Regions from separate parts of the Streptomyces sp. NPDC007917 genome, predicted to be linked through region 1. Evidence: riboswitches for the same ligand, from Rfam matches in the RefSeq annotation. Region 1 holds a riboswitch; each other region holds the start of a gene.
The links. A riboswitch is a leader RNA that binds a small molecule or an ion and turns the genes downstream of it on or off. The one in region 1 is predicted to bind thiamine pyrophosphate.
Positions count from the first base shown of each region.

Region 1 (3,552 bases):
TTGTGGCCCGCTGGAGGTAGGCGGACCACGGCGTCAAGAGGCCAGGCCGTTCAAACCTGGCCATTCGCAATCAACTCGGGGCGGCGAACGATGCGTGACATGCGCGACACAGTCCAGGCAGAAGTGACGATGACCTTCCTGGTCTCCCAGGACCTCTCCTTCCGGATCCCGGTCGAGCTGGCCTACGACAGCAGCGACCCGTACGCAGTCGAGATCACCTTCCATCTGCCCGGCGACGCGCCCGTCAGCTGGGCCTTCGCCCGGGAGTTGCTGCTGGACGGGTTGAGCAAACCCTCGGGCGAGGGCGATGTGCGCATCGCCCCGGCCTCACCGGAGGGGCTTTCGGACGTCTTCATCAGACTCCAGGTGGGGGCCGAGCGGGCGCTGTTCCGGGCCGGTGCCGCGCCGCTGGTGGCCTTCCTGGACCGTACGGACCGGGTGGTTCCGTTCGGTCAGGAGCAGGCGGCCTGCGACCCGGTCGGCGACCTGGACGCGGAGCTGGACCGGATCCTCGCGGAGGACCGTTACGCCGGCTGACGCCCGCGCGCCCGACGCCGCCGCCCGCGCCCGCCCCGGCCCCCGTGGCCACCCGGCTCCGCGCCGCCCTGTGGCGCGCGGTCCGCGGAGACCACGAGCGCGGCAAGCGCGGTGGTCACCGGCACCGAGGCGACGAGGCCGATGCTGCCCACGAGCGTCCGTACGATCTCCTCCGCGACGATCTCGCTCGTCGCGACCGTCCCCACTCCGCTGTCCGCGATCGAGAACAGGAGCAGCAGCGGCAGCGAGGCACCCGCGTACGCGAGCACCAGGGTGTTCACGACGGACGCGATATGGTCCCGCCCGATGCGCATCGCGGCCGCGTACAGCTTGCGCCAGCCCGCCGTGGGGTCAGCCTCCCTGAGCTCCCACACCGCGGAGGTCTGGGTGACGGTCACATCGTCCAGTACACCCAACGATCCGATGATCACCCCGGCCAGCAGCAGACCGCGGATCTCGATGTTCGGATAGAGGCCGTGGACCAGCCCCGTCTGGTCGTCGGTGTTGCCCGTCAGGCTCGCCCAGCCGATGAACAGCGAGCCCAGCAGGCCGATCAGCAGCAGCGAGATGAGCGTGCCGAGCACGGCGACGGACGTACGGGCCGTCAGCCCATGGCACATGTACAGCGCGATGAGCATGATCGCGCTGCCCCCGATCACCGCGACGACCAGCGGGTTGGAGCCGTCGAGGATCGCCGGGAGGATGAACAGCGTCAGCACCCCGAAGCTGACCGCGAGCGCCACCAGCGCGAAGACGCCGCGCAGCCGTCCGACGGCCACGACCGCGAGCGCGAACAGCCCGGCGAGCAGCGCCATGGGCAGCGTCCGGTCGACATCGGAGACGGAGTACTGAAGATTCTTCGGCGCCTTGGGCGCGTACGCCAGCTTCAGCTTCTGCCCGGCGGAGAACTTACGGGACGCGTTCGGCTGCACGATCTCCTCGAATGTGCGGCCCTTGTCCTTCCCTGATGTGACCTCGATGGTCGCCTTCTCGCAGATGGTCTTCTTGCCGGGTCCCCCGGCCGCGCCCCCCTGCTCCGCGGCCGCCTGGCCCGGCTCGGTGGGCTGCTGCGGCTGGGCGTTGACATCGGCACAGTTGACCTCCTCGACCTTCACCACCCGCCCGGCCACGGTCTGCTGGTCGAAGCCGAGCCCGCTGCGCTCATGGGCCTTGTGGTCGGGCGTGCCCCCCGGCCACAGCACGATCAGGCCGGCGACGACGGCCACGGTGAACGGGATGAGCACCGCCGCGATGACCTTGCGCAGATGGGTGGAGACGGGCGTGGCTGGGCCATGGCTGTGCGAATGGCCGTGGGCATGGCTCTGCTGCGGTGTCGAGGTCACCGTCAGATCATCGCAAGAGCGAGGGCCCTCTGTTCATCGCCGCAGGAGAACCGTTAGCGTGGGTGACACCTTTGCAATCGCGGGAGCTCGGAGCACCGGGCTGAGAGGGCGCTGATGGTGACGGCCCGGGGATGACCCCGGGCTCCATGCTGCGCCGACCGCTGAACCTGTTACCGGGTAATGCCGGCGTAGGGAGTGGGTCTCAATGACTCTGCAGGATGCACGCACGCCCGAAAAGCGCACGCAGTCCGATACGGGCTCCGCCCGGGGCGGCTGGCATAAGGGATATGTCACCGGCTCGCGGCCGGACCTCCGGGTCCCGGTCCGCCGAGTGCACCTCACCAATGGCCAGGACGTCACGCTGTACGACACCTCCGGCCCGTACACCGACCCCCAGATCGAGACAGATGTCCGCCGCGGCCTCGCGCCGCTGCGGCAGAACTGGATCCTCGCCCGCGGCGACACCGAGGAGTACGCGGGCCGCCCCGTCCGCCCCGAGGACGACGGCATCAAGCACACCTCGCCGCGCGGCGGGCTGCGCAACCTCGACGCGGTCTTCCCCGGCCGCCCCCGCCAGCCCCGCCGGGGCCGGGACGGCGCCGCCGTGACCCAGCTCGCGTACGCCCGCCGCGGCGAGGTCACCGCGGAGATGGAGTACGTGGCGCTCCGCGAGAACGTCTCTCCCGAGGTGGTCCGCGAGGAGATCGCGGCCGGCCGGGCGGTCCTCCCGGCCAACGTCAACCATCCGGAGATCGAGCCGATGATCATCGGCAAGCGATTCCTGGTGAAGGTCAACGCCAACATCGGCAACTCCGCCGTCACCTCCTCCATCGAGGAGGAGGTCGAGAAGATGACCTGGGCGACCCGCTGGGGCGCCGACACGGTCATGGACCTCTCCACCGGCCGCAACATCCACACCACCCGCGAATGGGTGCTGCGCAACTCCCCCGTCCCCATCGGCACGGTGCCGCTCTACCAGGCCCTGGAGAAGGTCGACGGCAAGGCCGAGGAGCTGACCTGGGAGATCTACAAGGACACCGTCATCGAACAGGCCGAGCAGGGCGTCGACTACATGACGGTGCACGCGGGCGTACGACTGCCGTACGTCCCGCTGACCGCCCGCCGCAAGACCGGCATCGTCTCGCGCGGCGGCTCCATCATGGCGGCGTGGTGCCTGGCCCACCACAAGGAGTCGTTCCTCTACACCCACTTCGAGGAGCTCTGCGAGATCCTCGCCGCGTACGACGTCACCTACTCGCTCGGCGACGGACTGCGCCCCGGCTCCATCGCCGACGCCAACGACGAGGCGCAGTTCGCGGAGTTGCGCACGCTCGGCGAACTCAACCGGATCGCCAAGCGGCACAACGTCCAGACGATGATCGAGGGCCCGGGCCATGTCCCGATGCACAAGATCAAGGAGAACGTCGACCTCCAGCAGGAGATCTGCGAGGAGGCCCCCTTCTACACGCTCGGCCCCCTCACCACCGACATCGCCCCCGCCTACGACCACATCACCTCGGGCATCGGCGCGGCGATGATCGCCTGGTGGGGCACGGCGATGCTCTGCTACGTCACGCCGAAGGAGCACCTGGGCCTGCCGGACCGCGACGACGTCAAGACCGGCGTCATCACCTACAAGATCGCCGCCCACGCGGCCGATCTCGCCAAGGGC
Region 1 is NZ_JBIBKK010000032.1:62,945-66,496, reverse strand. Features, by position in the region: gene ACFZDL_RS40040 (SsgA family sporulation/cell division regulator) at 100-537, shown strand; gene ACFZDL_RS40035 (YibE/F family protein) at 525-1,880, opposite strand; TPP riboswitch at 1,950-2,092, shown strand; gene thiC (phosphomethylpyrimidine synthase ThiC) at 2,086-3,552, shown strand, end outside.

Region 2 (3,552 bases), on a different contig from region 1:
TCGTCTCGGCCATCTGGGTTCAGCCTCCTTGGACCGCGGTGAGGACCTCGACCCGGTCTCCGTCGACGAGCGGGGTGGCGGGCCACTGGCCGCGCGGGACGACCTGTTCGTTGACGGCCGCGGCGACCCCCGAGCGCGCCGGGGTCAGCTCCGCGACCAGCAGGTCGAGGGTGGTGCCGCCGGGGAGCTCGCGGGGCTCGCCGTTCACGGAGACGGTCATGGAGGCGGTCGGGCCGGTCATGGGGGCGCTCATGAGGGCTGCTCCTGCGGTACGGGGGTGGTGGGGCTGACGGGCGCGGCCTGGAAGCGCCGCGGGGAGAACGGCCGGGCCTCGTCGGGGAGTTCGCCGCGCGTCAGCGCCTCGGCCATGACATCGCCCGTGACGGGGGTGAGGAGGACGCCGTTGCGGTAGTGGCCGGTGGCCACGAACAGGCCGGGCAGCGCGCTCGGGCCGAGCAGCGGCGCGTTGTCGGGGGAGCCGGGGCGCAGCCCGGCACGGGTTTCGACGAGCGGCAGCTCGGTGATGCCGGGCACCAGCTCATGCGCGTCGCGCAGCAGTTCGTAGACGCCGCCCGCGGTGACCGTGGTGTCCCAGCCGAGCTCTTCGGAGGTGGCGCCGACGACCAGCTCGCCGTTCTCGCGCGGCACCAGATAGACGTGCCCGCCGCGCACCTCGGCCCGTACGGTCCGGGACAGGAACGGCGCGTACGCGGGCGGCACGCGCAGCCGCAGCACCTGGCCCTTGACGGGGCGTACGGGGGGCAGCACGTCCTCCGGGACGCCCGCGAGCCGTCCGCTGAAGCTGCCCGCGGCCAGCACGGTCCGCTCGGCGGCCAGCCGTGTGCCGTCGGCGAGTTGGACGCCGGTCGCGCGGTCAGCCGTGAGCGTGAGCCGCTCCGCGCGGGCGCGGTGGAAGACCACGCCGGCCCGTTCGCACGCGGCCAGCAGCGCCGCCGCCAGCCGCCGCGGGTCGACCTGATGGTCCCCGTCCACGCGCAGGCCCCCGCGCACGCCCGGCGCGAGCATCGGCTCCAGGCGCCGGCATTCGCGCCCCGTCAGCCACTGTGACTCCAGTCCGAGCCGCCGCTGGAAGTCATGGAGTTCGCGCAGGTGGGCACGGTCGTCGGGGTCGAAGGCCACGGCGAGCGTGCCGCAGGCGCGGTAGCCGACGTCCTGGCCGCTCGCCTCCTCCAGCTCGGCCACGAACTCCGGATAGCGGCGCGCGGAGGCCAGGTTGAGGGCGAGCAGCGTCTGCTCGCCGTAGTGGAGCTCGGTGACGGCCGCGAGCATCCCGGCCGCCACCTGGGCCGCGCCGCCGCCCGGCGCCGGATCGGCGACGGCGGTGCGCAGCCCCCGCTGGGCCGCCCGCCAGGCCGTGACCAGGCCGATGACACCGCCTCCGACGACCAGCGCGTCGTACGGTCCGTCCGGCGGTCCGTCCGATGGCCCGTCCGGCTGCGTACGTGAGGATGTGCGCGATGCGTTCGCGCGCGATGCGTGCATGGCTGTAACGCCCCTCCCTTCGCCGGCATGACCCGGATCAGGTTCGTACGGTCGGAGGCCGCTTCAGCCTCCCTCTCAGCCCGGTGCGTCCGGGCTCCCGCGAGTGCTTCGTCCCGCCAACCCTAGTACGAGGCCGGAACCGCCCGGAAGGGCGAGCGCCGCCGGGCGACCCGCCCGCGGCCGCTCCTGTGCCGGAGATCTCGTCCGCCGGTTCTCCGGTCGGCCCCTCGCGCCGCCCTACAGTGATCGTGTGAGCGATGAGACGACGAAATCGGCGTCCGCGGGGGGCAGCGGGCAGCAAGTGGTGATCGTCGGCGCGGGGATGGCCGGGGTGCAGACCGCCGTCGCGCTGCGTGACCAGGGCTGGACCGGCGGCATCCTGCTGCTCGGCGCCGAGGCGCACCAGCCGTACGACCGGCCGCCGCTGTCCAAGGCCGTCCTGCTCGGCAAGGCCGAGGGCTCGGCCTTCGACGTGGACTTCGCCGCGCTCGGCGTCGAGCTGCGCCTCGGGGTGTCCGTCACCGGCCTGGACACCGGCGCGCGGCGGCTTCAGACCGCGGCGGGCCCGGTGCCGTACGACGTCCTGGTGATCGCCACCGGCGCCGAGCCGATCACCCTGCCCGGCGGCGAGGGCGCGCCCGGCGTGCATCTGCTGCGCACGCTGGACGACGCGGAGCGGCTGCGCCCGGTGCTCGCCGGGCAGCGCGAGATCGTGGTGGTCGGGGCGGGCTGGATCGGCGCGGAGTTCGCCACGGCGGCGCGCGAGGCGGGCTGCGCCGTGACCGTCGTGGAGGCCGCCGACCGCCCGCTGGCGGGCGCCCTCCCGGCCGAGGTCGCGGCCCCCATGGCCGGCTGGTACGCCGACTACGGCGTCGAGCTGGTCACCGGCGCGCAGGTGGCCTCCGTGGACGAGCAGGGGGTGCTGCTCCGGGACGGCACCCGGCTGAGCGCCGACGCGGTGGTCATCGGCATCGGGGCGCGGCCCGCCACGGGCTGGCTGGCGGACTCGGGCGTCGAGCTGGCCCCTGACCGGTCCGTCGCCGCCGACGAACAGCTGCGCACCTCGGCGCCCGACGTGTACGCCGTCGGGGACTGCGCGTCCTTCCCCTCCGCCCGCTACGGCGAGCGGCTGCTGGTGCACCACTGGGACAACGCCCTGCAGGGGCCGCGCACCGTCGCCGCCAATGTGGTCGGCAGCCGGAACGCGCACTTCACCGGTTCGGTCTACGACCCGGTGCCGTATTTCTGGTCCGAGCAGTTCGGCCGCTTCGTGCAGTACGCGGGCCACCACGCCGCCGCCGACGAACTCGTCTGGCGCGGCGACCCGCAGGGCGCGGCCTGGTCGGTGTGCTGGCTGCGCGACGGGGCGCTGGTCGCCCTGCTGGCCGTCGGCCGTCCGCGCGATCTGGCCCAGGGCCGCAAGCTGATCGAGCAGGGCTCCCGGCTGGACCGCGGCCGCGCCGCGGACCCGTCGGTGCCGCTCAAGTCGGCGGTCCTGTGACCCTCGGCGCGCCCCGGCGGTGACCTCGGCCGAGGGCGGCTGACGCGGGCGCGGCGGCACCTGTGCCGGGTGCCCGACTACCCACTGTCAGTCCCAGATGGCAGGCTTGTCCCGTGACCGAGATTGACGCAAAGATCGATGCTCTCGTCCCCGCCTGGCTCACCCTCCCCGACGTCGCCGAACGGCTCGGTGTCGAGGTGACGCGCGTGCGGCAGCTGGTCAAGGAGGGTCAGCTGATCGCGGTGCGCCGTGGCGAGAACCGGGTGCTCCAGGTGCCCGCCGAGTTCATCGGTGACGGAAAGGTCGTCAAGGGCCTGGTGGGCACCCTGACGCTGCTGAAGGACGACGGCTTCAGCGACGAAGAGATGCTGGAGTGGCTCTTCACCCCGGATCCGAGCCTGCCGGGCACCCCGGCCCAGGCCCTGCGCGAGAATCGCGGCACAGAGGTCAAGCGCCGCGCCCAGGCGCTCGCCGTCTGAGCCGCCGCACCACCATCCGTACCGTCTGAATCACCACCGCTGAATCACCACCGCGGCGTACGGGCCGGC
Region 2 is NZ_JBIBKK010000005.1:293,377-296,928, forward strand. Features, by position in the region: gene ACFZDL_RS11710 (thiazole synthase) at 1-13, opposite strand, end outside; gene thiS (sulfur carrier protein ThiS) at 20-220, opposite strand; gene thiO (glycine oxidase ThiO) at 250-1,503, opposite strand; TPP riboswitch at 1,500-1,614, opposite strand; gene ACFZDL_RS11725 (FAD-dependent oxidoreductase) at 1,754-3,004, shown strand; gene ACFZDL_RS11730 (Rv2175c family DNA-binding protein) at 3,118-3,483, shown strand.
Region 2: it holds a riboswitch for thiamine pyrophosphate, as region 1 does, so the genes downstream of both, thiO (glycine oxidase ThiO) here and thiC (phosphomethylpyrimidine synthase ThiC) in region 1, are expected to answer to the same signal.

Region 3 (3,552 bases), on a different contig from region 1:
CAGGGGGTGCTGCTCGGGCTCGCCGTCGCGATCAGCGCGACCCTCGGCGACCTCGGCGAGTCCATGATCAAGCGTGACCTGGGCATCAAGGACATGGGCAAGCTGCTGCCCGGCCACGGCGGGATCATGGACCGGCTGGACTCCCTGCTGCCCACCGCGCCCGTGGTCTGGCTGCTGCTGGTGATCTTCGTGGGGGGCGGCTGACCGGCCCCCCGACCGAAGGCTGTACGGCCTCGTGCCACGCGTGGCGCGAGGCCGTTCGCACGTCTGCGACACTGGTTGGACCATGCCCAAGCCCGGAGAACTCACATTCGTCGCGCCGCGCGGAGCCAAGAAGCCCCCGCGGCATCTCGCCGACCTCTCGCCCGCCGAGCGCCGCGAGGCCGTCGCCGCCCTCGGCGAGAAGCCCTTCCGCGCCGGCCAGGTATCGCGCCACTACTTCGCCCGCTACAGCCACGACCCGGCCCAGTGGACCGACATCCCGGCCGCCGCGCGCGAGAAGCTGGCGGCCGGGCTGCTGCCGGACCTGATGAGCGTGGTGCGCCACATCAGCTGCGACGACGACACCACCCGCAAGACCCTGTGGCGGCTCTTCGACGGCACGCTCGTGGAGTCCGTGCTGATGCGCTACCCGGACCGGGTCACCATGTGCATCAGCTCCCAGGCGGGCTGCGGCATGAACTGCCCGTTCTGCGCCACCGGCCAGGCGGGCCTGGACCGCAATCTGTCCACCGCCGAGATCGTCCACCAGATCGTCGACGGGATGCGGGCGCTGCGGGACGGTGAGATCCCGGGAGGCCCGGCGCGGCTGTCCAACATCGTCTTCATGGGCATGGGCGAGCCGCTGGCCAACTACAACCGCGTCGTCGGCGCCATCCGCAGGCTGACGGACCCGGAGCCGGACGGCCTCGGCCTGTCCCAGCGCGGCATCACCGTCTCGACCGTCGGACTGGTCCCGGCGATGCTGCGCTTCGCCGACGAGGGCTTCAAGTGCCGTCTCGCGGTGTCGCTGCACGCGCCCGACGACGAGCTGCGCGACACGCTCGTCCCGGTCAACACCCGCTGGAAGGTCCGCGAGGTCCTGGACGCGGCGTGGGAGTACGCGGAGAAGTCGGGCCGTCGCGTCTCCATCGAGTACGCCCTGATCAGGGACATCAACGACCAGGCATGGCGGGCCGACCTGCTGGGGCGGCTGCTCAAGGGCCGCCGGGTGCACGTCAACCTGATCCCGCTCAACCCGACGCCCGGCTCCAAGTGGACCGCGTCCAGGCCGGAGGACGAGAAGGCGTTCGTGGCCGCCCTGGAGGCACACGGCGTGCCCGTGACCGTGCGGGACACCCGGGGGCAGGAGATCGACGGGGCGTGCGGGCAGCTGGCGGCGGCGGAGCGCTGAGGGCCGGCTGATACGGTGCCCTGGCACCACCTCGTACACAGCTCTTACATCTCGTACAAGTGAACATTCCGACAGGGGAGCGCGAACAGCGCTGAGAGTGCGGCACGGCCGCAGACCCTCGGACCTGATCCGGGTCATACCGGCGTAGGGAGTCAGCCTCATATGAACAGCCGTCTTCGGCATGCCGTCGTCGCCGCCCTCTTCGGCTCGCTCGGCCTCACCACGCTCGTCGCCTGCGGCGAGGACTCTTCCGGCTCCTCCGGAGGCTCCGGCTCCAAGACCGTGAAACTGGTCACGCACGACTCGTTCGCCGCGTCGAAGGCCGTGCTGCGGGAGTTCACCCGGCAGACCGGCTACAAGGTGCAGGTGCTGCCGGGCGGCGACGCCGGGGCCGCTGTCAACCAGGCGATACTCTCCAAGTCGCATCCCCAGGGAGACGTCTTCTTCGGCGTCGACAACACCCTGCTCTCCCGCGCGCTCGACAACGACCTGTTCGCCCCCTACCAGGCCAAGGGCCTGGACAAGGTCCCGGCGGCCCTCCAGCTCGACCGGGCCGAGCACCGCGTCACCCCGGTCGACTTCGGCGACATCTGCGTCAACTACGACCGCGAGTACTTCGCCGACAAGAAGCTGGCCCCGCCGAAGACCCTCGACGACCTGACCAAGCCCGCCTACAAGAACCTCCTGGTCACCGAGAACGCGGCCACCTCCTCGCCCGGCCTCGCCTTCCTGCTGGGCACGGCCGCCCGGTATGGGGACGACGGCTGGCAGGGCTACTGGAAGAAGCTCAGGGCCAACGGCGTCGAGGTCGTCGACGGCTGGGAGCAGGCGTACTACGACCGCTTCTCCGGCTCGGCCGGCGGCGCCAAGGGCGACCGGCCGCTGGTCGTCTCGTACGCCTCCAGCCCGCCCGCCGAGGTGGTCGACGCCAAACCGCGGCCCGCGCAGGCCCCCACAGGGGTCGCGACGGGCACCTGCTTCCGCCAGGTGGAATTCGCCGGACTCCTCAACGGCGCGTCGAACACCAAGGGCGGCAAGGCACTGCTGGACTTCCTGCTGACCAAGCGGTTCCAGGAGGACGTGCCGCTCAACATGTACGTCAACCCGGCCCGCGAGGACGCGAAGCTGCCCGAGCTGTTCACGAAGTACGGCGTGAAGATCGCCGACTCGGCCACCCTGGAGCCCAGGAAGATCGCCAAGAACCGTGACCAGTGGGTCAAGGCATGGTCCTCGCTCGTCCTGTAAAGGGCCGCGAGCCGTCCTCGAAGACGCCCGAGGCGGCGAGCCGGCGCCCCGGGCGGCGTCGCTCGCGGCTGCGCGGGGCGGCGCTGCGGCTGGCCCTGATGGCCGTGCCCACCGCCTTCTTCGCGCTGTTCTTCCTCTATCCGGTGGCCGCCATCGTCGCCCGCGGGCTGCGCGTGGACGGCCAGTGGCGGCTGGGCCGCATCGGCGACGTGCTCACCGACCCGGCGGTCCTGGACATCCTGTGGTTCACCGCCTGGCAGGCGGCCGCCTCCACCGCCCTGACGCTGGCCGTCGCGCTGCCCGGCGCGTATGTCTTCGCCCGCTTCGCCTTCCCCGGCAAGCGGCTGCTGCGCGCCGTGGTGACCGTCCCCTTCGTCCTGCCGACCGTCGTCGCGGGCTCGGCGTTCCTGGCCCTGCTCGGCCACGGCGGGCTGCTGGACAACCTGTGGGGGGTACGGCTCGACACCACCGTATGGGCGATCCTCCTGGCCCACGTCTTCTTCAACTACGCGGTGGTGGTACGGACCGTCGGCGGGCTGTGGGCGCAGCTCGACCCGCGGCAGGAGGAGGCCGCGCGGGTGCTCGGCGCGAGCCGCCTGGCCGCGTGGCGGCGGGTGACGCTGCCGGCGCTGGCGCCCGCCGTGGCGGCAGCCGCCCTGATGGTCTTCCTGTTCACCTTCACCTCCTTCGGCGTCATCCAGATCCTCGGCGGCCCCCGGTACGCCACCCTGGAGGTCGCGATCTACCGGGAGACCGCCCAACTGCTCGACCTGCCGACCGCAGCCGTGCTGACGCTGATCCAGTTCGCGGCCGTGGCCGCGGTCCTGGCCCTGCACGCGTGGACCGTCCGGCGCCGCGAGAGCGCCCTGAAGCTGGTCGACCCCGAACAGACCGCGCGCCGCCCCCAGGGCGCG
Region 3 is NZ_JBIBKK010000007.1:47,022-50,573, reverse strand. Features, by position in the region: gene ACFZDL_RS15330 (phosphatidate cytidylyltransferase) at 1-204, shown strand, start outside; gene rlmN (23S rRNA (adenine(2503)-C(2))-methyltransferase RlmN) at 287-1,393, shown strand; TPP riboswitch at 1,457-1,561, shown strand; gene ACFZDL_RS15320 (thiamine ABC transporter substrate-binding protein) at 1,556-2,638, shown strand; gene ACFZDL_RS15315 (iron ABC transporter permease) at 2,737-3,552, shown strand, end outside.
Region 3: it holds a riboswitch for thiamine pyrophosphate, as region 1 does, so the genes downstream of both, ACFZDL_RS15320 (thiamine ABC transporter substrate-binding protein) here and thiC (phosphomethylpyrimidine synthase ThiC) in region 1, are expected to answer to the same signal.